One region of the Chromohalobacter sp. 48-RD10 genome, then DNA from elsewhere that is predicted to be linked to it. Evidence: predicted binding sites of a transcription regulator. Region 1 holds the regulator's gene; each other region holds the start of a gene.
What was found. Region 1 encodes sigma-54, which starts transcription at its own class of promoters, with help from an activator protein. Its sites were predicted from a motif close to TGGCACNNNNNTTGCTNT; they were not measured.
Positions count from the first base shown of each region.

Region 1 (10,709 bases):
GACTTTTCTGTCTTCTCGCAAATGGGCACGGCTGGGGCTATTGCTGATACTAGTGGTCCTTGGTATCGGCCTGGCCATCGTCGAACAACGCGATGCTTCTTCTCCTGGCCCGGTCCCCAGCGATGACGCAGGCGAGCCCGATTACTACTTAGAAGGCGTCACCATGACGCGCTTCAACGCGCAAGGCACCCCCCACCAGACGCTTGAATCGCCGCGCCTCGTGCATACCCCTGTCGACGATGTCATTCGCGCCGACTCACCGAAGGCCAAGGTGCGTGACGAGGCGGGACGTAAGTGGGACATCTCCGGCGACAAGGGAAGCCTGGGGCCGCAACGCGATCTACTCACCCTGACCGGGAATGCCCGGCTCGTACAACCCGAGCAGGGCTGGCGTCTCGACACCGACGTGCTGTACTACAAGTCCAGCGAGGGCCACGCCTGGAGTGACACCGAGGCCGTATTGCGGCAGCATGAACAGCGCGTGCGCGGCAATCGCTTCGACGCCTGGATCGACACCAATCAAGCGCGTCTGAGCGGTGATGTGCGAGGCCACCATCCACAGCTTGCCGAGGACGAATCATGATGACACGACCATTGACGATGGCACTGGCATGCGCCGCGCTGGGACTCGCCAGCCACACGGCGCTAGCGCTGGATAGCGATGCCAGCCAGCCTATCGAGATCGTCGCCGATCAGCTGGATCTCGACGACAACGCCGGCACCGCGGTCTATACCGGCGATGTCGATATGCAGCAAGGTAGTATGCAACTGACGGCCGCGCGCGTGAAGATCGAACGCAACGCGCAGGGCGAAGTCTCCACGGTCACCGCCCATGGCGGGGGTGGCGAACGCGCCTATCTCGAGCAAAAGCCAGCGCCGGACGAGCCGGTGGCCAAGGGCTGGGGCGATACGGTGATCTATCATGCCGCCCAGCGTCGCGTGGAACTCATCGACAATGCCGAGCTACACCAGGCCCGGGATACCTTCAATGGCGCCTATGTCGAATACTTCCTCGACCGCCGCCAGGTACAGGCTCGCTCCGACGATGACGGCGATGGCGACCAGCGCGTTCGCATGACGCTGACGCCCCGCGATAGCGAGCAGTGACGTGTTTAGTGATTCACTCACCCCAGTTAGGTAGGACCCGACGCCCATGAAGACCCTGAGTGCCGCCAACCTCGCCAAGAGCTACAAGGGCCGCCGCGTGGTGCATGACATCAGCCTGACCATACGTCAGGGCAGCATTGTCGGACTTCTCGGCCCTAATGGCGCCGGCAAGACTACCTCGTTCTACATGATTGTCGGACTGGTAGGCGCCGATGCCGGCAGCGTGCACATCGACGAGCGCAACCTGTCACATGCGGCCATGCACGAACGCGCCCGCGCCGGTATCGGTTACCTGCCCCAGGAAGCGTCGATCTTTCGCAAACTCTCGGTCGCCGACAACATCATGGCAATTCTCGAGACGCGCCGCGATCTCGACAAGGCCGCGCGCAAGGCACAGCTCGAGCGCCTCCTGGAGGAGTTTCACGTCACCCACATTCGTGACAACCCTGGCATGAGCCTGTCCGGGGGCGAACGTCGTCGCGTCGAGATCGCCCGCGCCCTGGCCACCGAGCCCGCCTTCATCCTTCTCGACGAGCCCTTCGCCGGGGTCGACCCGATCTCCGTTGGCGAGATAAAGAGCATCATCCGCCAATTGCGTGATCGTGATATCGGTGTCTTGATCACCGACCACAACGTACGCGAAACCCTGGATATCTGTGACAACGCCTATATCGTCGGCGACGGTCAGATCATCGCCGAAGGACATGCAGAGGCCATTCTCGCCAACCAGAAAGTGCGTGACGTCTACCTCGGCCATGAGTTCAGATTGTAAACGCAAACTGCTGGAACCGCTGCACGCTTATATAAATGGCATGATTGTTGCTTTCATTCTTGCAAGTAGCGTCGTCGCGAGATAACGTACGAGAACCGTTTCAGGAAGCGACGATCGATTCTCCATGTCCATGAAACCTACCTTGCAGCTTCGCGTCGGCACGCAGCTGACGATGACGCCCCAGTTACAGCAGGCCATTCAGCTCTTGCAGCTTTCAACGCTGGATTTGCGACAGGAGATTCAGCAAGCGCTGGACTCCAATCCTATGCTGGAGCTCGAGGAGGACTTCGAAGAACGCGAGGTCAGCGAAACGCAGCAGGAAGATGATTGGGCAAGCGACATCCCCGAGAACCTGTCGCTGGATAGCGAATGGAGTGATACCTACCAGGATTCAGGCCCCTCACTGACGGGGGGTGGCGGTAGCGAGGAAGGCCCCGATATAGAGCGCAATACCGCGCATACCAGTCTTCACGACCATCTGGCCTGGCAACTCGCCATGGCCGACATGACGCCGCGCGAACATGATATTGCCGAAGGCCTGATCGATGCCATGGGGGCCGACGGTTATCTCACCCTGCCCCTGGACGAGCTTGTTGACGGTTTGCGCGGCCAAGGCCTTTCGGGGCTCAAGGTGGGCGATGTCGAACACGTCATGATGCGCGTACAACAGTTCGATCCCACTGGGGTAGGCGCCCGCGACCTACGCGAGTGTCTGTTGCTGCAACTCGGCGCCCTCCCTGAAGACATGCCGCTGATAACCCAGGCCAAGCGGCTGGTACGCCAGTTCCTCGCAGCTCTCGCAGGCAACGACCGCAAGTTGCTCAAGCGACGCTTGCGCCTCGACGATGAAGAGCTCGACCACGTCATCGCCCTCATTCGGTCCCTCGACCCGCGCCCCGGCCTCGCCTTCGAGGACAGCAGCAACGATTATGTCATTCCCGACCTCATCGCGCGGCGCATCCGACAGGATTGGCGCATCGAGCTCAATCCCGAGGCCCTGCCCCGCGTACGTATCCAACCGGATTACGCTGCACTCATCAAGCGCGCCGACAAGAGCGACGACAACACCTTCCTCAAGCAGCATCTACAAGAAGCCAAATGGCTGCTCAAGAGCCTTTCGAGCCGTAACGACACCTTGCTGCGCGTGGGCCAAGAGATCATGGCACGCCAATTCGACTTCCTCGAACGCGGCGAGGAAGCCATGAAACCGTTGATCCTGGCAGATATCGCCGACGCGGTAGACATGCACGAGTCGACCATCTCCCGCGTGACCACGCAGAAATTCATTCATACGCCTCGCGGCGTCTTTGAGCTCAAGTATTTCTTTTCCAGCCACGTCGGGGGGCAAGGCGAAACCGACGCCCATTCCAGCACGGCAATTCGTGCACGCTTGAAGAAATTGATTGGCGACGAGCCACCACGCAAGCCTCTATCCGACAGCAAGCTCGTCGACCTCCTGGCTCAGGACAGCATTCCGGTCGCACGACGCACCGTCGCCAAGTACCGTGAAGCGATGGGTATACCTTCCTCCAGCGAGCGCAAGCGACTCGCCTGAACGCGGGCAGTTTGCACGTATCGGCCACGCTGCGTAGACTCGCTGCGGTCTTCGTTAGCCAGCCTTGATCCAGGGCTATGCAGCGCTCTAAAAAGGGTTACAATCGAAGTGCCAACCGATGGAATAGGAGCGTGCCATGCAAGCCAATATCACCGGTCACCACATCGAATTGACCGATGCTCTACGCGACTACGTCAATGAAAAGCTCGCGCGTCTGGAACGCCACTACGACAACATCACTACCGTCCAGGTCACGTTATCCATCGAGAAGGAACGCCACCTGGCTGCATGCACGCTTCATGCCGCAGGCGCGGACCTGCACGCCGATACACAAAGCGACGACATGTACGCCGCTATCGACGCCCTAACCGACAAGCTCGACCGTCAGCTCGTCAAACACAAGGAAAAGGTGCAGGCACGCGCTCAGGGCGCCGGTGCCCGTTAATTCGCCATGATATTGGAAAGCATCCTACCCCCCGAACGCGCACTCTTCGGCGTTGCCGGGGGGAGCAAGAAGCGTGTGCTGGAATTTTTCAGCACCTTCATCGCGCAGAACACACCCAGCCTCGATAGCCAGGAAGTGTTCGGACGTCTCATCGGCCGCGAACGATTGGGCAGCACCGGTATCGGTAATGGTGTCGCTATCCCGCATTCGCGCAATCCGCATTGCAAGGAGCCGATTGCCGGTTTTCTACGCCTGCAGGAGCCCATCGACTTCGATGCCACCGATGGCGACCCCGTCGACCTGATCTTCGTTCTGCTGGTTCCAGAAGAAGCCGACGATGCCCATCTGTCGTTGCTTGCCCAGGTTGCCGCCATCATGAACGATAGCGCCATTCGCACCAAACTACGCCAGGCACAGACTCAACGACAGCTCTACGACACTCTGATCGAGGCCATCCGCCAGCACGACACCAGCGCAAACTGACATCCGCGCATACTGATACTCGCGCAACACAAGGGGCGCTCATGCAGCTCGTGATCATCAGCGGCCGTTCCGGCTCCGGCAAATCGATTGCCCTCCAAGCACTCGAGGATCTCGGCTACTACGCGATCGACAACCTGCCGGCCAGTCTCATGGCACCCCTGATCGATGAGCTACGTGAAGGCCCGCCGTCACGCACGCATATCGCGGTCAGTATCGACGCACGCAATCTTCCCGATGCCCTGAGACGCTTCCCGGTGCTGCTCGAAGAGATCCGCGCCCGAGGCATTCAGTGCCAGGTCGTTTATTTGACCGCCGACTCGCGCATACTACTGGAACGCTACTCGGCGACGCGCCGTCGTCATCCGCTGACGCGAACCAGTGAAATGACGCTCGCCGAGGCCATCGAACAGGAACAAGCCTACCTTTCGTCGATTCGCGATATCGCCGATCTGGTCATCGACACCTCCAACCTGTCGGTACACGAACTGCGTGGCCGCATCGCCGAGCAGGTGGCACGCCATAGCGGCCGACACCTGACCTTGACGTTCGAGTCATTCGGCTACAAACGCGGCGTCCCGCTGGATGCCGACATGGTGTTCGATGCGCGCTGCCTGCCCAACCCTTACTGGGACCCTCAGCTACGCGGTTTCGACGGTCGCGATTCTCAAATCGTCACGTTTCTCGAAGCCTACCCCGACGTTCACGCCATGGCCGACGATATACGTCAGTGGTTGGAACGCTGGCTCCCCGCCTATGTTGCCAGCAATCGTAGTTATTTGACCGTCGCGATCGGCTGCACCGGTGGCCAGCACCGCTCGGTATACCTGATCGAAGGGCTGGCTCGGTATTTTGCGACACAAATGAGTGGAGTGCGCCTACGCCATCGCGAATTGGGCGTGCAAGCCGCACTGCCGGAGGATGGCGATGCCGCGTCGTAGGCTGCAACTCACCAACAAGCGCGGCCTCCACGCACGTGCCGCGACCAAGCTCGTGCAATGCTGCCAACCTTATGCGGCGCGCGTCTGTGTGTTCCATGGTCAGCGTGAAGCGGATGCCACCAACATCATGTCACTGCTCATGCTGGCAGCCCCCTGCGGGACCGAACTCGACATTCAAGCCGAGGGCGACGACGCCGACGAGGTACTCAAGGCCCTCACCACCTTGTTCGAGTCACGCTTCGAGGAAGATGCTTGATTAGCGAACAGCGTTCGCGCCTGCCCGAAGCGATGTTAGAATTACGCTTCGCCCAAGAATCGACAAAGGATGCCGATTCCCCATGAGCCCCAATCACAAGCAATTACAGCCTCGGCTGGACCGCCTCAGCGAGGCCTTGGAAAGCGGTGCGCTGGACCAGGCGCGGCGCATGCTCAATCGTGGCCTGGCCCCGGTCGATGTCGCCCATCTGCTTGAATCAACGCCGCCGCGTGAGCGCAATGTGCTGTGGGAACTGGTCGACCCCGAATTGCAGGGCGATGTGCTGCAATACCTGGGTGACGACATCCAGAGCGAATTCCTGAGCCGCATGGACGCCGAACAGCTCGTCTCGGCGACCGAAGGACTCGACGTCGACGACCTCGCCGACTTGCTGCAACGCTTGCCCAACACGGTCATTCACGAAGTACTGCAAGCCATGGAGGCGCAAGAACGCCAGCGGATCGAGACCGTGCTGTCCTACCCCGAGGACACCGCAGGCGGCTTGATGAACACCGACACCATCACCATTCGCCCGGATATCACCCTGGACGTGGTGCTGCGTTATCTGCGCCGACACGAAAAGTTGCCCGACTCCACCGATACGCTGCTCGTCGTCACCCGCCGCGACGAACTGATCGGCACGCTACCGCTCAATTTGCTGTTGGTATCCGACCCTTCGATCCTGGTCCGCGAGGTCATGAACACCGATTTTGCTTCGGTGCAAGCCACGGCCGCGGACACCGAGGTCGCCAGCCTGTTCGAGAAATTCGATCTCATTTCGGCACCGGTGGTGAGCACCGACGGCGCCCTGCTGGGCCGAATCACCATCGACGACGTGGTCGACGTCATTCGCGAGGATGCCGAGCACCAGGTCATGAGCATGGCCGGCCTCGACGAGGACGAGGACACCTTCGCGCCAGCGTGGCGTACCGGGCGTCGACGCGCCGTATGGCTAGGCATCAACCTGATTGCGGCGACCATCGTATCGTTTGCCATCGGCATCTTCGAATCGACCATTCAGCAAATCACTGCGCTGGCCGTGTTGATGCCCATCGTCTCCAGCATGGGCGGTATCGCCGGGTCGCAGACGCTGACGGTGCTGATTCGCGGGATCGCCCTCGGACACGTCGGCGGCGCCAACGTGCAGTGGCTGCTGGTCCGCGAAATGCTCTCGGGGATGATGAACGGTGTGCTATGGGCCGTGATCGTGGCCCTGGTCGCCATCGTGCGCTTCGACGACTACAAACTCGGCGGCATCATCGCCTTGTCGATGGTCATCAACCTGACCGTCGCCGCACTGGCCGGCACCGTGATTCCCGTGCTGCTCAAGCGCCTGAAGATTGACCCAGCGCTCTCGGGAGGCGTGCTCTTGACGACGATTACTGATGTGGTCGGCTTCGTCGCGTTTCTGGGACTGGCCACAGCGTTTTATTGAGACGCGGCGCTGAGGCACCGCGTCACCGAGCTTTTTACTCGCCCGCCACCATCATGTCGCCGATCAACCAGCTCCCGGTATGCACACTGCCGCGCGTATCGGTATCGCTGCCTACGCCTTGGATATTGGCGAACATATCGCGCAAGTTGCCGGCAATGGTGAATTCCTCGACGGGATGCTGAATCTTGCCATCCTCGACCCAGAAGCCCGACGCACCGCGTGAATAATCGCCGGTCACGCCATTGACCCCTTGCCCCATCAATTCGGTAACGAGTACGCCACGCCCCATCCGCGCGAGCAATTCATCCCGCGAAACTAGAGGCGCCTCGATACGCAGATTGCGCGCGCCACCGGCATTGCCGGTCGTGGTCATTTCCAAGCGCCGCGCACTGTATGCCGAAAGCATGTAACTCGCCAAGCGTCCCTGGTCGATGAACACGTTGTCGCGCGTGGCGACGCCATCATTATCGAAGGCCGTACTCGCCATGGCGCCATATTCACGAGGCCGTTCACACAGCGTGAACCACTCGGGGAAGATAGTCTCACCCAACTGACCACACAGGAAGGATGCCTCGCGATACAAGGCGCCTCCGGCGATGGCGCCCATGAAACTACCCACCAAACCGCTGGCAAGCTCGGGCGCAAAGAGCACCGGCATTCGACCTGTCGCTGGTGAGGCTGCCCCCAAACGGGCCAACGTCTTCTCGGCAGCACGTCGACCCACCGCCTCGGGCGACTCCAAGTCCGCTGGATTGCGTACCGAGGTATAGTCGTAATCGCGCTGCATGTCCGCTCCCTGACCGGCGATGAGCATGCACGACAGCGAGTGGTGGCTTCCGCGCTGGCTCCCCAGAAATCCATGGCTATTGCCATAAACGCGCACGCCTTCACCACTGGATAGGCTCGCCCCCTCGGAGTTGGCGATACCCTCGACCCCGCGACCGGCGGACTCGCAAGCAAGTGCCAGTTCGATGGCATCGTCGGTGCTCAACGGCCAAGGATAATGGACGCCGAGATCCGGCAATTCCGTCGCCATCAGTGAAGCATCGGCCAAGCCCGAGGCCGGGTCTTCCGCTGTATAGCGCGCAATATCCAACGCTTTCTCGACCACCGCACGCAAGGATTCATCGCTCGCGTCGGATGTCGACACGCTGCCCTTGCGCTGCCCCACGTACACGGTCACCGCGATCCCTTGATCGCGGGATAGCTCGACGTTTTCCACGTCGCCCAGGCGTACACCGACCTCGATTCCTTGGTCCACGCTGGCGCCCACTTCACACGCATCGGCGCCCAATCGCTTGGCCCATTCCAAGGCCTGCGCGACGCGTGCCTCCAAGCGTGCTTGCTGCTCTACGGCATCGAAGGCCTGGCTCATGGTCTACTCCTGTACTCATAAGGCCCGAGACACTGCTCAAGGGCTCGGTAGGATTGTCGAGGAAGCCTGATATACTGCACGGTCATCCCCGAAGCATGATGGTAATGCAATGTCGATCGATCTCCCCGACCCGCACGATGAAGAGGCGGGACGCCCCAGCAAGACCCAGCGCAAGCACGAGATGAAAGCCCTGCAAGCGCTGGGTGAACGCATCATCGCCATGAGCGATGCCCAGCGCGCACGCCTGCCGCTTTCCGACGACATGCGCGTCGCGGTCGAGGAAACCTCGCGCATCCGCTCCCACGAAGGCCGTCGTCGCCACATGCAGTATGTAGGCAAGGTCATGCGCCGCGAAGACCTTACGGCCATTCAGGCAACGTTCGACGCCATCGAACAGGAAAAGTTACAGCGCGATAACGCCTTCCATCGTCTCGAGCATTGGCGCAACCGGCTCATCGAGGACGACAGCACCGACGCGCTGGAGGCCTTCATCGCCGAATACCCCGAGGTCGACCGACAGACGCTGCGGCAACTCACTCGCAATGCTAGAAGCGAGCGCCAGCGCGAAAAACCGCCGAAGAATGCCCGCAAACTGTTCAAACTAATTCGCGAAACCGCCGAAATGTAAGATTGGCACTCCGTGCCTCAAAGAAGGAAGACCGGCGCTTCGCGCCTGGAAGATGAAAGGAAACCACATATCCTGGCTTGCTCCTCGTTCTTCCTTCTTCCCTCTTATTGCTTACTTCTTCTCCCTTACCTCAGGACTGCGTCCCGCCGACGGTGAGTTCGTCGATCTTGAGTGTCGGCTGGCCCACGCCGACCGGCACCCCCTGACCTTCCTTGCCGCAGACACCGATACCGGTATCCAGATCGAGATCGTGCCCGATCATCGACACCTGCTGCATGACCTCTGGCCCGTTGCCGATCAAGGTCGCACCCTTGACCGGTGCGGTGATCTTGCCGTCCTCGATCAAATAAGCCTCGGAGGCGGAGAACACGAAACGTCCCGAGGTGATATCGACCTGGCCGCCGCCGAAGCTCACCGCATAGATGCCCCGCTTGACGCTTTTGACGATGTCCTCGGGATCATCTTGGCCGGCCATCATGCAAGTATTGGTCATGCGCGGCATGGTGGCGTGTGCATAGGACTCGCGACGCGCATTACCAGTGGGCGCCATGCCCATCAAGCGTGCGTTGAGCTTGTCCTGCATATAGCCCTTGAGGATACCGTCCTCGATCAGCGTGTTGCGTTGCGTCGGCGTCCCTTCATCGTCGACGGAAAGCGATCCGCGCCGGTCGGATAGCGTCCCGTCGTCGACGACCGTGACACCGGGCGCGGCCACACGTTCACCAATACGCCCCGCGAAAGCCGAGCTGCCCTTGCGGTTGAAGTCTCCCTCGAGGCCATGCCCCACCGCCTCGTGCAGCAGAATGCCGGGCCAGCCGTTGCCCAACACCACCGGCATTTGGCCGGCCGGGGCATCGACCGCCTCCAGATTGACCTTCGCCTGACGCACCGCCTCCTTGGCAAAGCGTTCTGCGACGTTTTCGTCGCGCAAGCGCGCCATCGAGTAACGACCGCCACCGCCTGCGCTACCCCGCTCACGACGCCCGTCACGCACGGCGATGACGCTGACGTTGAAGCGTACCAAGGGGCGAATATCGGCTGCTAGCGTGCCATCGCTGGCGCGCACCATCACCACTTCATAGACGCCCGACAGAGAGGCACTGACTTGCGTGATACACGGATCGGCGGCACGGGCCACACGATCCGCCGTCTTGAGCATGGCGATTTTATCCTCGGCGGACAGCCCCGCCAGCGGATCGACATCGGCGTAGCGGCGCGTAGGCGTGGCAGCCTGAACCGCCTGAGGCGGCAAGCGTTGGCCGCTTCGCGCGATACCCGCTGCAATACGCCCGGTATCGGCCAGCGCATCGGGACTGATCTGATTGGAGTAGGCAAAACCGGTCTTTTCCCCGGTCAGGGTGCGTACGCCGACGCCACCGTCGATGCTGTAACCGGCCTCCTTGACGTCGCCGTCCTCGAGGATCCAGCTTTCTTGCCAGGTACGCTGAAAATACAAGTCGGCATAATCGATACCCGGCCCCATGGCGTGGCCCAGGCCGGTATCTAGCGCCGCCAGGTCGAGCCCCCCCGGCGCGAGGAGCAATGAGGTCGCCTGATTCAAGGCGCTGTCGTTGAGTGCGTTCATCGGGCGCTTTCCAGTGTCAGTTGCGGCGACGACCATGGGCCGTGCACGCGGTAATGTATCTGCGTTGCCTTATCGAGCCAGCCGCCGAAAAGCTTGTGGGCGAGGTACAATCCCACGCCTACTTGCGGCG
Region 1 covers NZ_JARANX010000002.1:387,347-398,055, forward strand. Annotated here, with positions in the region: gene lptC (LPS export ABC transporter periplasmic protein LptC) at 1-583, shown strand, start outside; gene lptA (lipopolysaccharide transport periplasmic protein LptA) at 580-1,107, shown strand; gene lptB (LPS export ABC transporter ATP-binding protein) at 1,154-1,879, shown strand; gene OP496_RS04745 (RNA polymerase factor sigma-54) at 2,004-3,434, shown strand; gene raiA (ribosome-associated translation inhibitor RaiA) at 3,571-3,879, shown strand; gene ptsN (PTS IIA-like nitrogen regulatory protein PtsN) at 3,886-4,362, shown strand; gene rapZ (RNase adapter RapZ) at 4,404-5,300, shown strand; gene OP496_RS04765 (HPr family phosphocarrier protein) at 5,287-5,556, shown strand; gene mgtE (magnesium transporter) at 5,639-6,991, shown strand; gene pmbA (metalloprotease PmbA) at 7,026-8,366, opposite strand; gene yjgA (ribosome biogenesis factor YjgA) at 8,476-8,994, shown strand; gene tldD (metalloprotease TldD) at 9,125-10,579, opposite strand; gene OP496_RS04790 (AsmA-like C-terminal region-containing protein) at 10,576-10,709, opposite strand, start outside.

Region 2 (10,709 bases), on a different contig from region 1:
CGAGGCGGTGGGGCACCAGTACCTGGCCACTTATCTGGCCACCGTCGACCGTCTACTCGACGACGACGGTTTGGCGCTGCTCCAGGCCATCACCATTCGCGATCAGCGCTATGAAGCAGCCAAGCGCGAGGTCGACTTCATCAAGCGCTACATTTTTCCTGGCGGTTTCCTGCCTTCCCACCAGGCAATACTGAAAAGTATCGCACAACGCACGCAACTCAACATACTCGCCCTTGACGAGATCGGGGCACATTATGCGCGCACGCTTTACGAGTGGCGTCAGCGCTTCGAGGCCAGTCTCGAACACGTTCGCGCGCTCGGCTACGACGAGCGCTTCGTTCGCATGTGGCGTTATTATCTTTGCTACTGCGAAGGTGGCTTCCGCGAACGCACCATCGGCGCCTCGCAGTGGCTGCTGGCCAAGCCCGGCAGCCGCCGCGCGCCACTCACCGGAGCACCTTGATCCCATGTTTGGCAAGGTCATAAACGCGCTCGCCTTTCAGGCCGGTTGGCTGGCCTGCGTGCTGGGTGGTACGCCCTGGGCGCTACCCACGGTGGCGCTCATCGTGACCTGTCATCTACTGTGGCTGGGCATTCCGGGAGAGTGGCGCTGGCTGGCAGGGTTCGCGTTACTGGGCGCGGGCATAGACGGTACTCTGACGTTGCTCGGCGGTTTACGCTTTGCCGATGCCTCAGGACTACCGCTGTGGCTGTGGCTGCTCTGGCCACTGTTCGCGACCACTATCCACCATTCCCTCGCTTGGCTATGGTCACACCCCCGGCTGGCAATGTTGGGCGGGGCGCTCGGTGGGCCGAGCTCCTACCTGGGGGGCGCACGCCTGGCGGATGTCGAACTGGCGCCTTGGGCAGTGGTGGTGCAGGCCGTGCTCTGGGGCAGTCTATGCGGGTGGCTGGCGCTCAGGACAGTGATATATCGAGATCGTCCTTGAGCCGCTTCTCGACATCGGTGACTCGTTCGGGGCGGGCATAGAAAAAGCCTTGCACCATGGAACAGCCTTCTGAATGCAGATAGTCTCGCTGCGCCTGCGTTTCCACCCCCTCGGCAATCACATCCAGCCCCAAGCCACGTGCCATGGCGAGCACTGCCGAAGTGATCGCGGCATCGGCGCTATCGTCGGGTAGGGCACGCACGAAGGCGCGGTCGAGCTTGAGTTTGTCCACTGGCAGTTCCTTGAGATAGGCCATCGACGAATAGCCGGTGCCGAAGTCGTCGATGGCGATCGGGTGTCCCTTACCGCGCAGCGCGACGAGACGCGTCGAGATGTCTCCGGCACGCTCATCGAGCAACACCGACTCGGTTAGTTCCAATCCCAGCATGGCCGCAGGTACGTTGTGTTTGGACAAGCTCGCGGACAACCGCGACTCGAGATCACCTTGGATCAACTGCACTGCAGAGATGTTGATCCACACTGGCACGCACGATAGGCCTTGCTGGCGCCAGGTCGCCAACTGCGCGCAGGCGCGATCGATCACCAAGTCGCCTAGGGATGCCATCAAACCGTGGCGTTCGGCCAGGGGGATAAACGTTCCCGGCGAGATCATGCCATGCGTGGGATGATACCAGCGCAGCAAGGCTTCCATACCGGCTAGTCGGCCATCATCGAGGTAGTATTGTGCTTGATAGAAGAGCTCGAGTTGCGTGCCGTGCGCCAGCGCTTGGCGGAGTTCGTTGAGCAGCTCGAGTTGGGGATCCCCATCGACTTCCAGCGAGGGGCGGAAGCGTTGGCTGTAGTTACGCCCGTGACGCTTGGCGGCGTAGAGCGCCGACTCCAGGCGTTGGAACAAGACGCCGGAATCGCGTCCATCGTCGGGCGCGCGACAACTGCCGATGGTCAGTCCCAGGCGCAGGGGTTTGTCGCCAATCTCGAACGGTTCGCTCAGATGCCCGCGCAGCCCTTCGACCCATTGTTCGTGATCGTCATAAGTCGTGGTGCGAATGACCATGAACTCGTCACCGCCCAGTCGGCCTACGACACCACCGGCAACGAACGCCGCGAGCCGCTGCCCAAAGCGCGATAGCAGACGATCCCCCTGGTCGACGCCCATGGCATCGTTGACTGCCTTGAAGCCATCGATGTCGATCAGCACAATATCCAATTCTTCGCCGGCCCGCAGACGCTGCAAGCGCGAGGCCAGCAGGTCATGCAGACGCCGACGGTTGGGCAAACCGGTCAGCGGATCTTCGAAGCCGATACGCTGTAGATCCTGCTCACGTGCCTTGTGACGCGTGATATCGGTGAACAATCCCACGTAGTGCGTGACAACCCCCTTGTCATCGGTAATCGCCCGCACACGCAGCCATTCGGGAAACTCATCACCGTGTTTGCGCTGATTCCAGACCTCCCCTTCCCATTGCCCGGTAGCGTTGAGGCTTTGCCAATAATTCTCGTAGAAGGCCTTGTCGTGGCGTCCCGAGGAGAGTACCGATGGGTCGAGGCCGCGTATCTCCTCGTCGCTGTAGCCGGTGATCTGCGTAAAGGCCGGATTGACTGCCTCGATGCGATTGCGGGCGTTGGAAATCAGTACACCATCGGGGGAGAGCATCAGAGCGGCTTCGGTAAGCTGACGTCGCGTCGATTCCTGGCGGATTTGACGCCAGGCATCCATACCGCCAATGATCACCATCACCAAGGCCGCCAGTCGCAACATCAGCGTCGGCAAAAGGCTCATGGAGGCCATGGCAGCAATGCCCGTCCATACCAAGGGACGGTTGAGCGTAAAGACGGACCACATGGCGATTTAGCGACTCAATCAAGAGAGGTTCGTGAAGTGCAGGCATCATGCCCCTTCTCTTGCGATCGGCGCAACCCGCCCCCATCCTCGGATTGCACCCATAAGGCGCGCCCGGTAGGCTAGCCCAGCGTGCATTCATTCGGCACTGCCAGTAGACTAAGGTGTTCGTGCTCTGCGACGCACCACAATTTCGACTCTCGGAAAGATTCAGTGACCAAGCAACATTCTTTCAGCTACGAAGAACTGCTGGCATGCAGCCAGGGCGAGCTTTTCGGCCCAGGCAACGCCCAGCTGCCGGCCCCCAACATGCTGATGCTCGATCGCATCACGCAAATCCAGGAGGGCGGAGGCGAGTACGACAAGGGCGAACTCATCGCCGAATTGGATATCCACCCCGACCTGTGGTTCTTTGACTGCCACTTCCCCGGCGACCCGGTCATGCCAGGCTGTCTAGGCCTGGATGCCATGTGGCAACTAGTCGGCTTCTACCTCGGTTGGCTGGGACATCCTGGCCGCGGACGCGCTCTGGGCTGCGGCGAGGTCAAGTTCTCGGGCCAGATCATGCCGAACGCCGAGAAGGTCACCTACCGGATCAACCTCAAGCGGATCATTACCCGGCGGTTGATACTGGGGATTGCCGACGGCACCGTTTCGGTCGACGGTCGCGATATCTATCAAGCCAACGATTTACGCGTTGGCTTGTTTACCTCCACCGCGAATTTCTGATCAGGAGGCTTCCATGCGACGAGTGGTAGTCACCGGCCAAGGCATCGTGTCTTGCCTCGGCAATGACCAGCATCAGGTACTGGACGCGCTACGCAGCGGACGCTCGGGTATTCGTTACAAAGATGAATACGCGGAACGTGGCTTCCGCAGCCACGTGGCCGGTGTCATCAATGCCGATCTCGATACCTTGATCGACCGTAAGCTGCGTCGCTTCATGGGCGATGCTGCGGCCTTCGCCTATGTTTCGATGGAACAAGCGATCCGCGATGCCGGCCTCGATGACAGCGATATCTCCAACGAGCGTACCGGCTTGATCGCTGGCTCCGGCGGCGCGTCCAGCGCCAACCAGGTCGAAGCTGCCGATGTTCTGCGCGAAAAGGGCCTGCGTCGCGTCGGCCCCTACCGGGTCACGCGAACCATGGGCAGTACGGTCTCCGCCTGCCTCGCCACGCCGTTCAAGATCAAGGGCGTCAACTACTCCATCTCCTCGGCCTGCGCGACCTCGGCCCACTGCATCGGCAGTGCCGTCGAGCAAATCCAGCTCGGCAAGCAGGACGTGGTCTTTGCCGGTGGCGGCGAAGAGGAGCATTGGACGCTGTCCTGCCTGTTCGATGCCATGGGCGCGCTCTCGACCAGTTATAACGATGCGCCCGAAACCGCCTCACGTCCCTATGACGCCTCCCGCGATGGTTTCATCATCGCCGGTGGCGGCGGCATGCTGGTGCTCGAAGAGCTGGAACACGCCAAGGCACGTGGCGCCAAGATCTATGCCGAAATCGTCGGCTATGGCGCTAACTCCGATGGCTACGACATGGTCGCACCCTCCGGCGAGGGCGCCGCGCGCTGCATGCGGCAAGCCATGGCGACCGTGGACGGCCCGATCGACTACATCAATACCCACGGCACCTCCACCCCGGTGGGCGACATCGCCGAGCTCCAGGCGATTCGCGAGGTGTTCGGCGATACCACGCCGGCAATGAGCTCCACCAAGTCGCTGACCGGGCATTCGCTGGGCGCCACCGGCGTGCAGGAAACCATCTACTCACTGTTGATGATGGAGCACGCCTTCATCGCCGCGTCGGCCAACATCAGCGAGCTAGACGATGCCGCTCAAGGTTTCGATATCGTCGACCAACGCCGCGACGATGCTGCCATCGAGCGCGTGCTGTCCAATAGTTTCGGGTTTGGCGGCACCAACGCCTGCCTGGTGCTGCAGCGCTACCGGGGCTGAGCGAGCGCAGCGCCGTGCTTTCCCGGTAACACGCAAAAGGGGCGTCTCGTGAGAGACACCCCTTTTTGCGTGCTGGCACAGCTTCCGTCGACAGCGGCTCAGGCCGGCACTTTGGTAGGCTCGCTCTCGATCTCGGGACGCGGTTCCGCGGAGATTTCGCGAAGCTGCGCCTCGATCCACTCCTCGACCTCGGCCAATACCTCGTTGGTGGAGCGCCCCTGCGTGGCGATCGGCTCACCGACCACTACGTTCAAATCTCCAGGTTTCTTGACCCAATGCCGCCCAGGCCAGTGTTCGCCGGCATTGTGGGCCACGGGTAACACCGGGACACCAGAGCGACAAGCAATCACCACCCCACTCTTGTTGTAGCGCCGCCGCTGCCCTGGCGCCACCCGCGTACCCTCGGGAAAGATCAGCACCGATAGTCCCTCAGCCAAACGCTGCGTGCCCTGCTCGAGCACCATGCGCATGGCCCGCGACGGTCGCGCGCGATCCAGCGCGATAGGCTTGATCAAGCGCAGCCCCCAGCCGAAGACCGGCATATTGAGCAGCTCACGCTTGAGCACCGTGCACACCGGCACCTTGAGCAACTGCAGAAACAGGGTTTCCCACTCGCTCTGATGATTGGCGAGCACGACGCAGGGCCCTTCAGGCACGTTATCGCGCCCGCTGACGTGATAACGCACCCCACAGGAAACGGCGAACCAGCCCACGATGAAGCGGTTATACAGATTCAGCACCCGAAATCGCGAAAACAACGACAAGAATGGCGCGACCGGTAGTAACACTAGGCCGCTGATCAGCAGCGCCAGAAAGTAGCCGGCATAAAAGACGAGACTGCGTAACACCTTCACGTCGCTGACTCCTTGTCATGCAACAGACACCAGTCATCCAGCATACGGCTCAGCTCGAGCCGCCAGGGCTTCTGGTGGATACCGAAAACGTCCAACACGCGGCGACAGTTCAGGACTCGCCGCAAGGGGTGATCATGATGATGATGCAAGGCGTGCAAAGTCCCCAATGTCGCGTCACGTTCCTGCCGCTCGAGATGCGTGGTGAGGTAGGTGCGCACGACGGAGGCGAACGTATACGGGCTGATCGGCTCGGTACCTGCCAGATGATAGGCGCCCCAAGCATCGGCGCCACAACCTTGCTGCTGCATCATGCCGATCAACGCCATGGCCACCGCATCGACCGAGGTCGGGCACAGGATCATGTCTTCCGCGGCGCGTACTTCGTCACCCGCCAACAGCGTGTCGAGTAACTCAGGTAACCAGGCATGCGCGCCGCCGAGCGCGAACAGCGGCCCCAGCCGTACGATGAGATGTCTCGGCAGACACTCACGCACCCGGTCGCCAGTGGCAATCAAGCGTTTTAGACTGTCATCGCGTGGCGCCGGGATGACATGCTCGTCGAGCGGCCCGTCACCACCTTCCTCATAGAGCTCATCGGACACGCACCAAATCAACGGCACGTCGTATTCCCGACACAGCGCGAGATTGGCGTCGACCGCCTCGACATGGGCCATGACCTCGGCGGGCGCCAGACGTGACGGCGCCGATAACGGCGGCACCACCAGCGCATCGGGCCGGGCCTCAGCCAAGGCCTCCGCCGAGACGTGCGTCTCCTCGACGATGGTCAATTGGGTGTCGCGACGTCGATTGGCCTCACGCGCCAGCGCCAGACTCAAGCAATGTCCCGCATTCGCCAGCAACAGCTTCACGGCCTCTCCTTTCGCATGCTCGTCTCCTCGATTCGTCGTCCACCTCGTCGACAGGGGTACATATTCGCCCATCGACGTATTGCCTGTCATCCGCTCAGGTTCCGCACGGAGACGACTTGTCACCGTGGTCGTACTCAAGGCAAGTATTCTACGCCAAGCAGGCGACGGACTCAGCCCGAGATCCCAGGATACCCCGTTATCAGGCCGCCCAGCACACGCTCCATTGTGACGACCGCCTCTTCCACAGCGTGGATGGCATCCACCAGGAAGATACCGGAGCGCCCTTCGAGAGCTTCATTATCATCATCAACAGCCGCTTCGTGGATGCGTTTCAGAACCAGATCCTGCGTCGGCACTTTCCCGAAGCAGTGCTCAACGAAACCCGCTGATACTCACTATCACTCCTGACCGAATAGCGCCGGGGCCGCCTCGGCGCTCCCCCTATATAACAATGCCCGTCAGGCACGGCACGCCATGCCTGACGCATCACGCAAAACGCCACGCTGGCTGGCGTGGCGTTCGGGTCAGTGACGCAATATCTCAGGCGACATCCGCCAGCGGCTCGGCCGGCCCGAAGAACTCATGATGACGCCGTGCAGCCTCGACCCCGAGCGCCCCCAGCGCCGCATCGACACAGCGCATGAAGTCCGCCGGCCCCACCGTATAGCAGTGAGCGGCATGTGGCACATACTTCGAAAGCAGGTCGGCATCCACGCGGCCAACGTGGTCGGGCACATCCTCCGCGCGCGGTTGAGAATAGACGCTAATCACCCGCAATAGCGCCGGATACGCCTTGTGCAGGTCAGCCAGCTCGTCGGCAAACGCACGCACCGCGCCGTCGCGCGCCGCATGCAGGTAGACGACGCGACGCCCCTCGGCGAGTGCCTGTCGGGCCAGCGGCAACATCGGCGTCTGCCCCACGCCGCCACTGATCAGCATCACCGGCGCATCGCCTTCGGCCAGGGTCAAATGCCCCGCTGGCGGCAGTAGCTCCAGGGTATCGCCCACCGCCAGACGATCATGGAAATGCCGGCTTACCTGGCCACCCTCCTCGCGCTTGATGGAAATCCGATAAGTCCGGCCATTGGGCGCCACCGAAAGGCTGTAGTGGCGATGCACCGTTTCGCCATCAATGGCCAACTTGAGACCGATATACTGTCCCGGACGATGCGCGGCGACCGCACCGCCATCCACCGGCGCCAGCTCGAACGAAGTGATGACGGCACTCTCGGGACGCTTGGCGACAATGCGAAACTCGCGGGTGCCGTCCCAGCCACCGGGCTGAGCGGCGAACTCGCGATAACGTCGCGCCTCCTTCTCGATCAGAAGCCCCGCCAGTTCGTCGTAAAGCGCGCTCCAGGCATCGGCGACCTCCGCCGTCACTGCCTCGCCCAGCACTTCGCCGATCGCCGCCATCAGGCATTCGCCGACGATCGGATAATGCTCGGGGCGGATCCCCAGCGACACGTGCTTGTCGACGATGATGCCCAGCACCTCGTCGAGACGTGCCGGATCATGGCGCAGTTGCACATAGGCGACAACGGCACCCGCCAGTGCGCGCGGCTGGCCGCCGCTTTGCTGATGCGCAGCATTGAACAGCGTCTTGACCTCGGGGTAGCGTGCAAACATCAACGGATAGAAGCGCTTGGCGATAGCCTCGATGTGTTCGGCGACCACCGGCGTCGTAGCAGCGATGACGGGTTCCTGGGCGGATGTCAGCATGATGTTTCCTCGCGATACTTGCAGTATGTATTACTGTTATCGCAATCGGAGTGCCAACTCTCCCCTTTTCGACACGCCCGCGACATTGTGCCACGCCAGTATTTGCTAGGCGCGCGGTTGCCGCTTTATAGAAACTTCAGGACGCAGCCCGGTAGGTGAAAATCCCTTGCTCTCGGCGCCATGACTGTCAAAATAACACCCATATTACTGTCGATATGACTATTTACTCGAGAAAAAATGTATAAATGACAGCGTTCTTGCATACCTTGCGTGACCTACTCGCCGACCTCAGCGCTGGCCATGCCAATGACCGGCTCCCTGAGCGCTGGGCCCGGCTCCTGGACGCACTGGTCGGCGGCTATCCCGCCGACGCCAGCACGCTGATGGTCGCCCACGACGACGGCCTGCAGCCCGTGGCCGTGCTGGGCCTCGACGATGAAGTCCGCGGGCGTCGCTTCAGCCTGACTGCGCACCCGCGCCTGGCAACGATCGCTGCGCATCCTGGTGTGTGCCGCTTCCCGCTCGACTCGTCGTTGCCCGACCCCTTCGATGGACTGCTCGACGACAGCTTGAGCCATGTGCATGACTGCATGGGCGTGGCGCTGCGCGATGGCGACCGACTGCTCGGCATGCTGACACTGGATGCGCTGACGCCAGGCTGCCTGGCCGTCATCGACGATAACGAGCTATTGGCCGCAGCGGGTCTGCTGGCAACCTGCTTACGTCTTGCACAGCAGCTCAGCGACACCCGTTCACGCCTCAATCAGGCACTCGACCAGCACTTCCCCGATCAGAACGCACCGCGGAACAGTGCGCCCTATTGGCAGAGTCCTGCCATGCGACGGCTGGAAAAAAGTCTCACCCTGGTGGCCCCCACCGACATGAGTGTGCTGTTGCATGGCGAGACCGGGGTCGGCAAGGAGCGTATCGCCCGGCGCGTGCATGCGCTGTCCGCACGTTGCGAGGGGCCACTGGTACGCGTCAATTGCGCGGCCTTGCCCGAGTCATTGATCGAAAGCGAACTGTTCGGCCATCGACGCGGCGCGTTTTCCGGCGCCGTCCGCGATCATCGCGGCCATTTCGCCATGGCCCACGAGGGCACACTGATGCTCGATGAAATCGGCGAACTACCGCTGGCCATGCAACCCAAGTTGTTGCGCGTACTGCAGGAAGGCGAGATTCAGCCGTTGGGCAGCGAGACCCCGCAGCGCGTCAACGTGCGCCTGATCGCGGTCACCAACCGTGACCTGAGCCAGGAAGTCGCCGCCGGGCGCTTCCGTGAAGATCTCTACCACCGCCTGAGCGTCTTCCCGCTAGAGGTGCCGCCCCTGCGGGAACGTCGCGAGGACGTACCGCTGCTGGCTGGTAGTCTCCTGGAGGACAACCGCATTCGCCTGGGGCTCGCCAACCTTCGCCTCGACCTGACGGCCGAACACGCCCTGCTGGCATGGCCATGGCCGGGAAACATCCGCGAGCTGGAACATACCCTGGGGCGCGCCGCGCTACGTGCCCTCGGAGACCAGTCTCCCGTTGGGCAAGGCGCGCGCCGTGATGCCGTGGTCCGCATCGCCGCGCATCACTTGGAACTGCCGACAACGCCCGCCGACGACACCCTTGCTCCCGAACCATCAGTACCCGAGACGCACCCCGCGCCCTCAGCTCCGCTACGCGAAGCCGTCGAGACCTTCCAGCGCCGGCATATCGCCCTCGCACTGGAGACACACAACGGTAACTGGGCTGCCACTGCCCGTGCCTTGCACACCGACAGCGGCAACCTGCATCGCTTGGCCAAACGCCTGGGACTCAAGGCGTGAGCGCCTATCTCAACCGCTAGCCCCTCACAACGCCGATGTCGCCTCGATGCCGATGATGTGCCCCCGCGCATCATGGCGCAATGTCGTCACACGACTGCGCTGAAGATACTCGACCTGCGCCTCACTCACTCCGAAAGAGTCCCTCAGGCGTACAGTGGTCAATGGGGATGGCGAGCGGCGACGGTCGGCATGTCGAAAGCGGCGATAGTTGTAGAAGGCCCATATCAGCAACGCCATTCCCGACAGCACGACGGTCACGGCATAAACTGTCAGCGAGGCCCAACTGTGCGCGTGACTATCGATCACATAGGCCTGAAAACGCTCACTCCCGAAGGCCCATCCCAATAGCGTCGACAACGGAAGGAACAAGTAAAGCCATAACATCCAGCCCAGCCCCGAAAGCAGCGCGAACACACTACGCTGACGACGCGACTGCAAGTCAGGCCGATAAATGATATCCGGCAACGTGAGCGCGCTGTGATTATCGGCGTTATCGTGCATTGATCACTCCTCCTTGCCGGCTTGAATGCCGCGATCCGGGCTGCGCCACCTGGCACGCTGGCAGCGCGAGCCGCAAAGTCCCTTGGGCACGGCGACCACCGCGGTGAGCGTCGATAATGTCCAATACAGCAAGGGATACCAGATCACCCAGAAATAATGACGCAGGAACCCCGTCCGCTCGTAGCGTTGATCGATCACGAGACTTACCAGGAACTGAATCAAGCATGTCGCGCCTAGC
Region 2 covers NZ_JARANX010000013.1:44,068-54,776, reverse strand. Annotated here, with positions in the region: gene OP496_RS13065 (cyclopropane-fatty-acyl-phospholipid synthase family protein) at 1-463, shown strand, start outside; gene OP496_RS13060 (DUF2878 domain-containing protein) at 468-950, shown strand; gene OP496_RS13055 (GGDEF domain-containing phosphodiesterase) at 919-2,754, opposite strand; gene fabA (3-hydroxyacyl-[acyl-carrier-protein] dehydratase FabA) at 2,965-3,480, shown strand; gene fabB (beta-ketoacyl-ACP synthase I) at 3,494-4,711, shown strand; gene OP496_RS13040 (lysophospholipid acyltransferase family protein) at 4,810-5,565, opposite strand; gene OP496_RS13035 (sugar nucleotide-binding protein) at 5,562-6,434, opposite strand; gene OP496_RS13030 (hypothetical protein) at 6,551-6,823, shown strand; gene hmpA (NO-inducible flavohemoprotein) at 6,975-8,156, opposite strand; gene norR (nitric oxide reductase transcriptional regulator NorR) at 8,402-9,970, shown strand; gene pgaD (poly-beta-1,6-N-acetyl-D-glucosamine biosynthesis protein PgaD) at 9,995-10,471, opposite strand; gene pgaC (poly-beta-1,6-N-acetyl-D-glucosamine synthase) at 10,475-10,709, opposite strand, start outside.
Region 2: hmpA (NO-inducible flavohemoprotein) is a predicted target of sigma-54. The motif match lies at 8,195-8,212, and genes of this name have one in related genera.

Region 3 (10,709 bases), on a different contig from region 1:
GCCACGACCGGCGTGCCGGGCTGGGCCAGCTGGGCACCAAGCGCCGCCGGCAGGCCGTATCCCAAGGTCCCGTAACCGGTCGAGGCGTTGAAGTAGTGCCGTGGCGCTGCACGCTCGACGAGATGATTACCGGCGTAGACCGGGGCGGTAGAGTCGCCGACGATGATGGCCTCGGGCAAGGCGTGATCGAGCGCGGCATAAAGCGGCACGAACGGCGCCATGTCGGGACGCGTCTTCAGCGCCAACGCTGCATGGATGGCGCGGGTGCGCTCCGCGCCCTGACGCTCTAGCGGGGTGGGGAAGTGCGCTAGCAGAGCCGAAAGCGCGGTGCCGGCGCCGCTGACAAGTCCCAGCGCCGTGGCCTGATTGCGTACCAGCTGCTCCGCTTCCAGGTCGATGCGAATCAAGCGTCCCGTCAGGGTGAACCCGTCGTCGAACACCACGTCGTAATCGGTTTCGCCAAGCTCGGTGCCCACGGCGAGGATGACGTCGGCGTCGCGAGCCAGTGCACGCACCTCGGGCCAGGTGGCGTTAGCGCCCAGGTTGAGTGGATGCCCGCGCCCAAGTACCCCCTTGGCGTTGATGGTGGTCACGGTCGGCGCGTCGAGGTGCTCGACCAGCGCCCTAGCCGATTCTGATGCATCCGCACAGCCGCCTCCCAACAACACTAGCGGGGCACGAGCCTCGCGTAACCACTCGGCGGCGAGTGTCACGCCGTCGGGATGCGGCGCGGGGCGATACAGCCGCGCTGGCGAGCGATTATCGGGTAGGGAGATAGGCGCATCGAAAAGATCGATGGGGATCTCTATATGTACCGGCCCCGGCCGTGCGGAACGAAAGACCGCAAAAGCGCGCGCCAGGACTTCCGGCAAGGCGCTTGGGTCGAGCAGTGTATGGCTAAAACGACTCACGCCCGCCAGCACGTTCTGCTGGCTGGGCAACTCGTGTAGCCGCCCCTGGCCGCGTCCCAGAGTATCGCGGCGGTTGACGCTGGAGATCACCAGCATGGGCACGGAGTCGGCCAGCGCCTGTCCCATGGCGGTGGCGATATTGGTCATTCCCGGCCCGGTGATGATGAAACAGACCCCGGGCTTGCCGCTGGCACGGGCATAGCCGTCTGCCATGAACCCCGCGCCCTGTTCGTGGCGCGGCGTGACATGGCGCAGGCCGCCCGCTTCCAAGCCACGATACAGCGGCACGGTATGCACGCCGGGAATGCCGAAGACGGTATCCACGGCGTAATTGTCACGTAGCAGGCGAACCAGCGCCTCGGCGCAGCTGATCGAGCGAGGAGAAGGTGCGTTCGTGTCGTTGGTCATGGGGAGCTCCTTAAGCCACCAGCCAGTGGCCCATCACGACGATGATCGGCAACGTGATGGCGGTACGCAGCAAGAATATGACGACCAGTTCCCAGAGCTTGAGCGGAATCTTGGACTTGAGCAGCAAGGCGCCGATTTCCGACATATAGATCAACTGTGTCAGCGACAGGCAGGCAATCACGAAGCGGGTCAGTTCGCTCTCGATATCGCTGGCCAGCACGGCGGGCAGGAACATGTCAGCGAAGCCCACCAGCGTGGCCGGCGCGGCGGCCGCCGCCTCGGGCACGTTCATCCACTCGAGGATCGGCACCATCGGGTAGGACAGCCAGGTGAACAGTGAGGTGAACTCGGCGAGGATCAATGCCACGGTGCCGATGGCGATGACCAGCGGCAGCAGTCCGAAGAAGATATCGGCTACGTTAAGCAATGCGTGGCGCAATAATTGACGCGGTCCCGGCGCCTTGTCAGCACGTTCCACAGCCATGTCCAGGCTATAGCGAAACAGGCCTTGAGTGCCGGTGCGTTCCTCGGCAAGGCGGCAACCCACCGGCTCATGGTAGGTGTTCGGCTTGCGAGAGAGTGGCGGTAGGCGCGGGACGACCACCGCAGCCACCAATCCCGCCACAACCACGGTGAGATAAAACGGCACGAAGAGGTGATTGATGCCGATGAAGTTGGTCACCAGAAGTGCAAAGGCAATCGAAACGATGGAGAAATTGGTGGCAATGGCCGAGGCCTCGCGCCGATTGTAGTAGCCCTGCTCGTATTGCTGCGTGGTGATCAGCACCCCCACGGTGCCCGAGCCCATCCACGAAGCGGTGGCGTCGATGGCGCTGCGTCCGGGCAGACCGAACATCCTGCGGAATGGAGTGCGGACCAGGCTGCCGATGAATTCCATGAAACCGAAGTCGACCAGGAAAGGCAGCAGAATGGCGGCGAAGAAGAAAAAGGTCAGCAGTACTGGCGCCAAGTCGTTGAGCATTACCCCGCCGGTGGAAGAAACGGTCACGAACTCGGGGCCGACCTGGAAATAGGTCATGATCGCGAAGGCAGCACCCAGCAAGCGCATCGCCATCCACAGCGGCTCGACGTCGAACAGTTCACCCAAGGCATTCTCGCGGGCCCAGTGGGGTTTGGCGAACTTGACGTAGGTGGTGACGAATGCCGAGAGGCACAGTACCAGCGTGGCAATGGCGGGCAATGCGTCGCCGAGCACGTCCTGAAGACCGTCAGCGAGCATGCCCATGCCGATGTTGATGGTGTCGCCCGTCGAGAAGGGCACCAGAAACATGCCGATGCCGATCAGTGAGGGGACGAGAAACTTGAGAAGCCCGCGCGGCGTCAGCCGTGCGTTGTGGGGAGCGCCACCGCCAGGTGCGGTGGAATCGAGGGATGCGGACATAGATGTCACCACTTGTTGTTGTAGAGCCCCAAGCATGGGGCATGGCTTAGCGGCGCTTGACGCCGGGGAGCACGCAGAGCATTTCATAGAGCAACGTGGCGCCCATCAGCGCAGTGTTGCCGCTGGTGTCGTAGGGCGGTGCGACTTCGACCAGATCGCCGCCGACGATATTCAGCCCCCAGGTGCCACGGACGATCTCTAGACCTTGCGACATGGCCAGGCCGGCTGCTTCGGCGGTGCCGGTACCGGGCGCCACCGAGGGATCGAGAGCGTCGATATCGAAGGTGATGTACACGGGGCGATCGCCCATCTGCTCACGCACCTCGGCCATCAGCGGTTCCAGCGACTTGTACCAGCACTGCTCGGCGGTGACGACACGGAAGCCTTGTTCGCGGCACCAGTCGAAGTCATCGGCGGCATAACCTGTTCCGCGCAGCCCGATCTGGATCACGCGCTGGCTGTCCAGCAGGCCTTCTTCTTGGGCGCGACGAATCGGGCAGCCATGAGCGACTTCTTCGCCGAACATGTGTGGATTGATATCGGCATGGGCGTCGATATGGATCAGCCCTACTGGGCCGTGTTTCTCGGCGATGGCCTGCAGCACCGGCCATGTCAGGGTGTGGTCGCCACCGAGTGTCAGTGGCACGGCGTCGTGGCCGAGCAGCTCACGATAGTGCTGGCGGATGATCTCGACGCTTTTCTTCAGGTCGAAGGTGTTGATCGCTACGTCGCCAGTGTCCGCCACTTGCAGGCTGTCGAACGGCGCCGCGCGGGTGGCCATGTTGTAGGGCCGCAGCATGCGCGACTCGTCGCGGATCTGGCGCGGTCCCAGGCGGGTTCCCGGGCGATTCGAGGTGCCGATGTCCATGGGAATGCCGACGAAAGCAGCATCAAGCCCGTCGGCGCTCGCCTGGGTGGGCAGACGCATCATGCTCGCGATGCCGCCGAAGCGCGGCATCTCGTTACCGCCCAAGGGTTGATTGAAAATCGGGGTGTCGTGATCGCTCATGCTGGGCTCCTGGTAGAAGCGGTGGATCGTTGTTGGTGCCTCCTTGTTATTAGCATGAACCATGCCAGGTGGTAGTCTTCCTGTAATCAAGGACTTAGCTTCATGAGTGATGCAGTCTTGTATTGCTCGACGGCTTTAGTTGATCCAATATTGCATCGTGATACAAAAATGAATCGAGGACGGCATGCGAGATCACGATATCGACGCACAAACGCTCGAAGCACTGGTGCATACCGGGCACGATCATGTCTTCATCGTCGATGTCGATGGTCAGGTATTGGATGTCAGCCCGGGAAGTGCTGCCGTCTATGGCTTGAGCCGCGAGGCGCTGTGCGCGACCACTGTTTACGAACTGGAGGCACGCGGCGTGCTGTCGCCCTCGGTTTCGCTGGAGGTCATTCGCACTGGCCAGCCGGCGCAGGTCATGCAGCGAACCGGTACGGGGCGTCAGGTCATCGCTGAGGCATATCCGGTGTACGCATCCGGGCGCTTGGTGCGCGTCATCAGTCGCTCCATGGACATGACCGATCTGCGCCTGCTGCAGGATGAATACGCACTTCTACAGCGTCGCTTCAATGAGCACCTCAAGCGTGGCGGCGCGCCGGCATCGGGGGATGCATTGGAGCTGGAGTCGCTGGAGGTGCGTAGCCAGGTCATGCATGAGGTGGCGCAGCTCATCAAGCGGGTGGCACCGACCGACGCCACGGTACTGATGCTCGGCGAGTCGGGAGTCGGCAAGACGGCCTTCGCGCGCCAGCTGCATCGCTGGAGCCAGCGGTGCGATGGCGCTTTCGTGGACGTCAACTGCGCCTCGATCCCCGAGTCGCTGTTCGAATCCGAGATGTTCGGCTATCAACCCGGTGCGTTCAGCGGCGCCGCACGGATGGGCAAGGCCGGGCTTCTGGAGCAGGCCCACAAGGGCACGTTGTTTCTCGACGAGATCGGCGAGCTGCCCCTGGCCATGCAGAGCAAGCTGCTGAAGGTGATTCAGGACGGTTACCTGACACGGCTGGGCGATACGCGCTCGCGGCGGGTCGATTTTCGCTTGGTGGTCGCCACCAACCAGGACCTGGCGCAACGCGTGGAGGAGGGGCGTTTTCGCCTCGACCTATACTATCGGCTCAACGTGATCCCCGTCACGCTGCCGCCCTTGCGCGAGCGCCGTGAAGATATCCCCGGCCTCGCGGAACGTCAGCTCGCCTGGCTCAACGAGCGCTATGGCATGGACAAGGTACTGCATCCTCGCGTGTGGCCGGAGTTGATGGGGGGTGACTGGCTGGGGAATGTCCGTGAGCTGGAAAACTGGCTCGAACGCGCCTGGTTGTCCGCCGAGGGTGGCGTCATCGGGGCGCCAATGGAGGAGCGAGACGTGGCCCCAGCGCGTGTGAGCACAGCGGCAAGTGGAGGCAGTCCGCTGGCGACGCTAGAAGAGGGGCACACCCTGCGCGAGACGCTTGAGGCCGTCGAGGCCGAGATTCTCGGCGAGTTGGCGATGCGGTTGTCGAGCACTTATGCCATGGCCGAGCGTCTGGGGATCAGTCAGCCCGGCGTGGTGCGCAAGCTGCGCCGTCATGGATTGAAGATCGTGTCGCGCGACTAGCTCTCAGCGCAATGCAAGCCCCAACGCAATACGCCTCCCAGGAGGGGAGGCGTATCGGATACCGAACGGCTAGGCCGCTGAAGTCTCAGGGCAGTTCTTCTTCCTCGTCGTTTTCCTTCTTGGTCCGGATCAGATCCTGGCGCTGTAGTTTAATGGCCAGCAACAACGCGGCAGCCACGTACACCGACGAGAAGGTGCCCGCGACGACGCCCAGTATCAAGGCGATCGAGAAGTTGTGGATCATGTCCCCGCCGAGGAAGAACAGTGCCAATAGTACTAGCAATGTGGTCCCCGACGTCGCCATGGTGCGCGCCAAGGTCTGGTTGATCGACTCGTTGAATATCTGCGCCATGTCGTCGATTTGCGACTTGCGGATATTCTCGCGTATTCGGTCGTAGACGATGATGGTGTCGTTGAGCGAGTAACCGATTACCGCCAATATGGCGGCCAGTACCGTCAAATCGAAGTCCAGTCCGAACAACGCAAAGATGCCTAGTATGATCACCACGTCATGACCGAGGGAGATCAGGGCGCCGAGTGCGAACTTGTACTGGAAGCGGAACGCCACATACACCATGACCACCGCCAGGGCCAGCAGCATGCCCATGCCGCTTTGATCGCGTAGCTGATCGCCGACCTGCGCACCGACGAACTCGGCGCGGACCAGGTCTACCGGATTCGCTTCGCTGTCCAGAATACCCACGACGCTTTGCCCGACGTCGTTGTCGAACGTCTGCTGCAGGCGTACGAGGATGTCGTTGGAGGTGCCGAAGGTTTGTACCTGGGCATCCTCAAAGCCCTCGTCGCTCAATTTGCTGCGTAGGTCGTCCAGGGCTGGAGCTTGCTCATAGCGGACTTCCACCAGCGTGCCGCCGGTGAAGTCCAGGCCCAGGTTGAGGCCTTTGAATGCCAGGGCGCCGATCGCAATGACCGCGAGCAGCACGGAAATGACGAAGGCTATGCGGCGTTTGCCCATGAAGTCTAACTGTCGCATCGCTCGCTCTCCTCAGATCCAGATTTTCTTCAGCGGGCGTCCGCCGATGGTGAGGTTGATCAGGGCACGTGAGACCAGGATGGCGGTAAACATCGAGGTCAGAATGCCCAGCGACAGCGTGACGGCGAAGCCTTTGACCGGCCCGGTGCCGATCGAGAACAGGATGACCGCCACCAGCAGGGTGGTGATGTTGGCGTCGACGATCGAAGTGAAGGCGCGCTCGAAGCCAGTGTGTATGGCTTGCTGGGCCGGCATCTTGCCTCTGATCTCTTCACGTATTCGTTCGAATATCAATACGTTGGCATCCACCGCCATGCCTAGTGTCAGCACGATACCGGCAATCCCGGGGAGCGTCAGGGTGGCGCCGAGCATCGACATCAACGCGACCAGCATCACCAGGTTTAGTCCTAGCGAGATGTTGGCGACCACGCCGAAGGCTTTGTAGCGCGCCAGCATGAACAGCACCACGAGCAACAAGCCGAGTTCTACCGAGAGAATGCCCTGGTGGATGTTCTGCGCGCCCAGGCTAGGCCCAATGGTGCGCTCTTGGGCGAAATAAATGGGGGCCGCCAGCGAGCCGGAGCGCAGTAGCAAGGCCAGGTCTGCCGCTTCGCTCGAGGAATCGAGACCGGTGATGCGGAAACGGTTGCTCAAGGCGCTTTGTATGGTCGCTAGACTGATGATGCCGCGCTCGGTATAGCCTTCGCGCTTTTCGACTTCTTTACCGTCTTCCATCACCGTGCGTGTACGGGTCTTGTGCTCGATGAAGACCACCGCCATGTTGCGCCCGATGTTGGAGCGCGTGGCGCGGCTCATCATCGAACCGCCGGTGCCATCGAGGTTGATGTTGACCTGCGGACGGTTGTTTTGATCGAAGCTGCGGCTGGCACTGGAGACATGATCGCCGGTGACGATGACGTCACGCATCAACTCAGCGTTGCGATTTTCGTCATTGCGAAAGTTGAGCGTTTCGATCTCGCGGTCGGGCGTATCCGGGCGCGCTTCCAGGCGGAACTCCAGGTTCGCCGTGGCCCCCACGATACGCTTGGCGGCGGCGGTGTCCTGCACGCCGGGCAGCTCGACGACGATGCGGCTGGGGCCCTGGCGCTGCACGAGTGGCTCCGAGACGCCCAGCTCGTTGACGCGGTTGCGGATCGTCGTCAGGTTTTGGTTGACGGCGTAGTCCTGCAGATCCTGCACGGCCTGTTCGGTGAAGGTCATCGTCAGGGCCGTACCGCTATCACTGTCTGCGTTCTCGTAATCGAAGTCAGGGAACTGATCGGCGATCAAGCCGCGCGCAGCGTTGCGGTCATCCTCGTTGGCGAACTGGAACGTGATCGTGCGGTCGCCGATCTCGGTGTCACGATAACGTATCCGCTCGTCACGCAGGATATCGCGGACGGCGCTGGCATTCGCTTCCAGACGTTGCTGGACGGCGGCGTCCATGTCGACTTCCAACAGGAAGTGTACCCCGCCCTGGAGGTCGAGGCCGAGCTTCATGGGGGTGGCGGAAAGGCCGGCCAACCAGTCGGGCGTCGCATCGGCGAGATTGAGCGCTACGGTATAGGCGTCGCCCAGACGGTCGTCGAGAATGTCGCGGGCAGCGATTTGCTGATCGGCCTGGTCGAGGCGAATCAGTGCACTGTTGCCATCCAGCTCGCTTTGTTTGATGTCGATACCTTCATCCTCGAGCGCTTGAGTCAAGCGGTCGAGACGCTCTTGATCGAGTGCGGTGCCGCTGGCAGTGCTGCTGATCTGAACGGCAGGGTCGGCGGGGTAAAGATTGGGTAACGCGTAGATGATGCCGACGAGAAGTACGATGAGTATCAGCAGATACTTCCACAGGGGATAACGGTTGAGCATGGAAGCCCTGTCCTTGTTGCTGACGCAGAAGACAACCACCGACCATAAAGCATGGCCGGTGGCGTTGAGGAGTGCGGTTTCGCGCCTCCTGATAGGAGATCAGATGGACTTCAGGGTGCCCTTGGGCAATACCGCGGCGACGGAGTTCTTCTGAACGTTCACCTCGGTGCCCTCGGCGATTTCCAAGCTGATGAAATCGTCGCCGACATTGGTGACACGTCCCATCAGGCCGCCGCCGATGACGATCTCATCGCCCTTGGCCAGATTGCTGATCAGCTGTTTGTGCTGCTTCGCACGCTTGGACTGCGGGCGCCATAGCAGAAAGTAGAAGATCAGCACGAAGCCGACCAGCATGACGATCTGGGCAATGCCGCCGCCCGCGGGTGAGGCATCCTGCGCGTGAGCTGCGGGAATGAAAAACTCCAGCATGGATTATTATCTCCGGATGGTAGTGAGGGTGAATCTGGGCCCGAGAGCGTGTCCCGGATGGCCTTCGATCACGCTGATAGCGGCGGCACCGGCATGCCGCGCCGTGCGTAGAAGTCCTCGACAAAGGCAGTCAATGTACCCGCTTCAATGGCAGTGCGCAAACCAGCCATTACACGCTGGTAATAGCGTAGATTGTGGACGGTATTGAGCATCGCGCCGAGCATTTCGCCACAACGGTCCAGATGGTGCAGATAGCTGCGCGTGAAGTACTGGCACGTATGACAATCGCAATCCTCTTCGAGTGCCTGTGTGGAGTGGCGATGCTGGGCATTACGGATCTTGACGGGACCGTCAGCAGTGAAGAGATGGCCATTGCGCGCGTTACGCGTGGGCATCACGCAGTCGAACATATCCACCCCGCGCCGCACGCCTTCGACCAGGTCCTCAGGCTTGCCGACACCCATCAGGTAGCGCGGCTTGTCGTCTGGCATCCAGCCCGGCAAATAGTCGAGTACCTTGAGCATCTCTTCCTTGGATTCGCCCACCGACAAACCGCCGATGGCGAGTCCGTCGAAGTCGATGTCCAGAAGGCCTTTCAATGAGCGCTCGCGAAGCTCGGGGTACATGCCGCCCTGAATGATGCCGAACAGCGCCGAAGGTGAATCGCCATGCGCGGCGCGCGAACGCTGAGCCCAGCGTAGCGACATCTCCATCGAACGCCTGGCTTCTTCCTCGGTGGCTGGATAGGGCGTGCATTCATCGAAGATCATCACGATGTCCGAGCCCAGCGATCGCTGCACGGCCATCGACTCCTCGGGCCCCATGAAGACCTTGGCGCCATCCACGGGCGAGCGGAAGTGCACACCTTCCTCGGTGATCTTGCGCGTTTCGCCCAGTGAGAAGACCTGGAAGCCACCCGAATCGGTGAGGATCGGCTTTTGCCACTGGGCGAAGTCGTGGAGGCCGCCGTGGGTTTCGATGACCTCGGTGCCCGGTCGCAACCAGAGGTGAAAGGTGTTGCCGAGGATGATCTCGGCGCCGATCTGCTCGACCGATTCGGGCGTCATGCCCTTGACCGTGCCGTAGGTGCCGACGGGCATGAAGGCGGGCGTTTCCACGGTTCCGCGCGGGAAGCTCAAACGGCCGCGTCGCGCCATGCCATCTTCGGCGAGGCGCTCGAAACGCATGAAGCTCTCGTTACGCATGGGGAACCTCGTTGGGCATGGTGGCCTTGTTAGGCATGGGCAGTCTCGGGAAAAGGATGGGACGTCTCGGCTCGGCTGAGGAACATGGCATCGCCATAACTGAAGAAGGCGTAGCGCTCGGCGACGGCTGCGTGGTAGGCATGCATCACCTGGTGGTAGCCGGCAAACGCTGAGACCAGCATCAACAGCGTCGACTCGGGCAAGTGGAAGTTGGTGATCAGTGCATCGACGCAGCGCCAGGCGTAACCGGGATAGATGAAGATATCGGTGTCGCCCCGGTAAGGCGTGATGCGACCGTCGTCGCGTCCTTGGCTAGCGGTTTCCAGGCAGCGCACGCTGGTCGTGCCCACGGCGATTACACGCTTGCCGCGCGCTCGGGTGGTCTCGACCTGACGACATAGGGTCTCGTCGACTTCCAGCCATTCGCTGTGCATATGGTGCTCGCGAATATCGTCCACGCGGACCGGCTGAAAGGTCCCCGCACCCACATGCAGGGTGACATAGCCCATCTCCACGCCACGCTCACGCAGCGCGGCCATCAGCGCTGCGTCGAAATGCAGGCCGGCGGTAGGCGCCGCCACCGCGCCCTCGCGACGGGCATAGACGGTCTGATAGCGCTCGCGGTCATCGAGTTCGTCTTCGCGGTCGATATAAGGCGGCAACGGCATGTGCCCGTGGCGTTCGAGCAACTCGATCAGCGGTGTCTCGCCCAAAAAGCGCAGCTCGAACAAGGCTTCGTGGCGTTCCTCGACCACTGCGCGGATGTCGCCCTCGAAAATCAGCTCGGTACCGGGCTTGGGTGTCTTGCTTGCGCGCAGGTGTGCCAGACCGCGATGCGCATCCAGCGGGCGTTCGAGGAGCATCTCCACGCGTCCGCCACTAGTCTTT
Region 3 covers NZ_JARANX010000011.1:48,640-59,348, forward strand. Annotated here, with positions in the region: gene OP496_RS12160 (5-guanidino-2-oxopentanoate decarboxylase) at 1-1,319, opposite strand, end outside; gene OP496_RS12165 (YjiH family protein) at 1,330-2,721, opposite strand; gene speB (agmatinase) at 2,768-3,730, opposite strand; gene OP496_RS12175 (sigma 54-interacting transcriptional regulator) at 3,915-5,330, shown strand; gene secF (protein translocase subunit SecF) at 5,416-6,324, opposite strand; gene secD (protein translocase subunit SecD) at 6,337-8,187, opposite strand; gene yajC (preprotein translocase subunit YajC) at 8,287-8,616, opposite strand; gene tgt (tRNA guanosine(34) transglycosylase Tgt) at 8,685-9,803, opposite strand; gene queA (tRNA preQ1(34) S-adenosylmethionine ribosyltransferase-isomerase QueA) at 9,851-10,709, opposite strand, start outside.
Region 3: speB (agmatinase) is a predicted target of sigma-54. The motif match lies at 3,780-3,797, and genes of this name have one in related genera.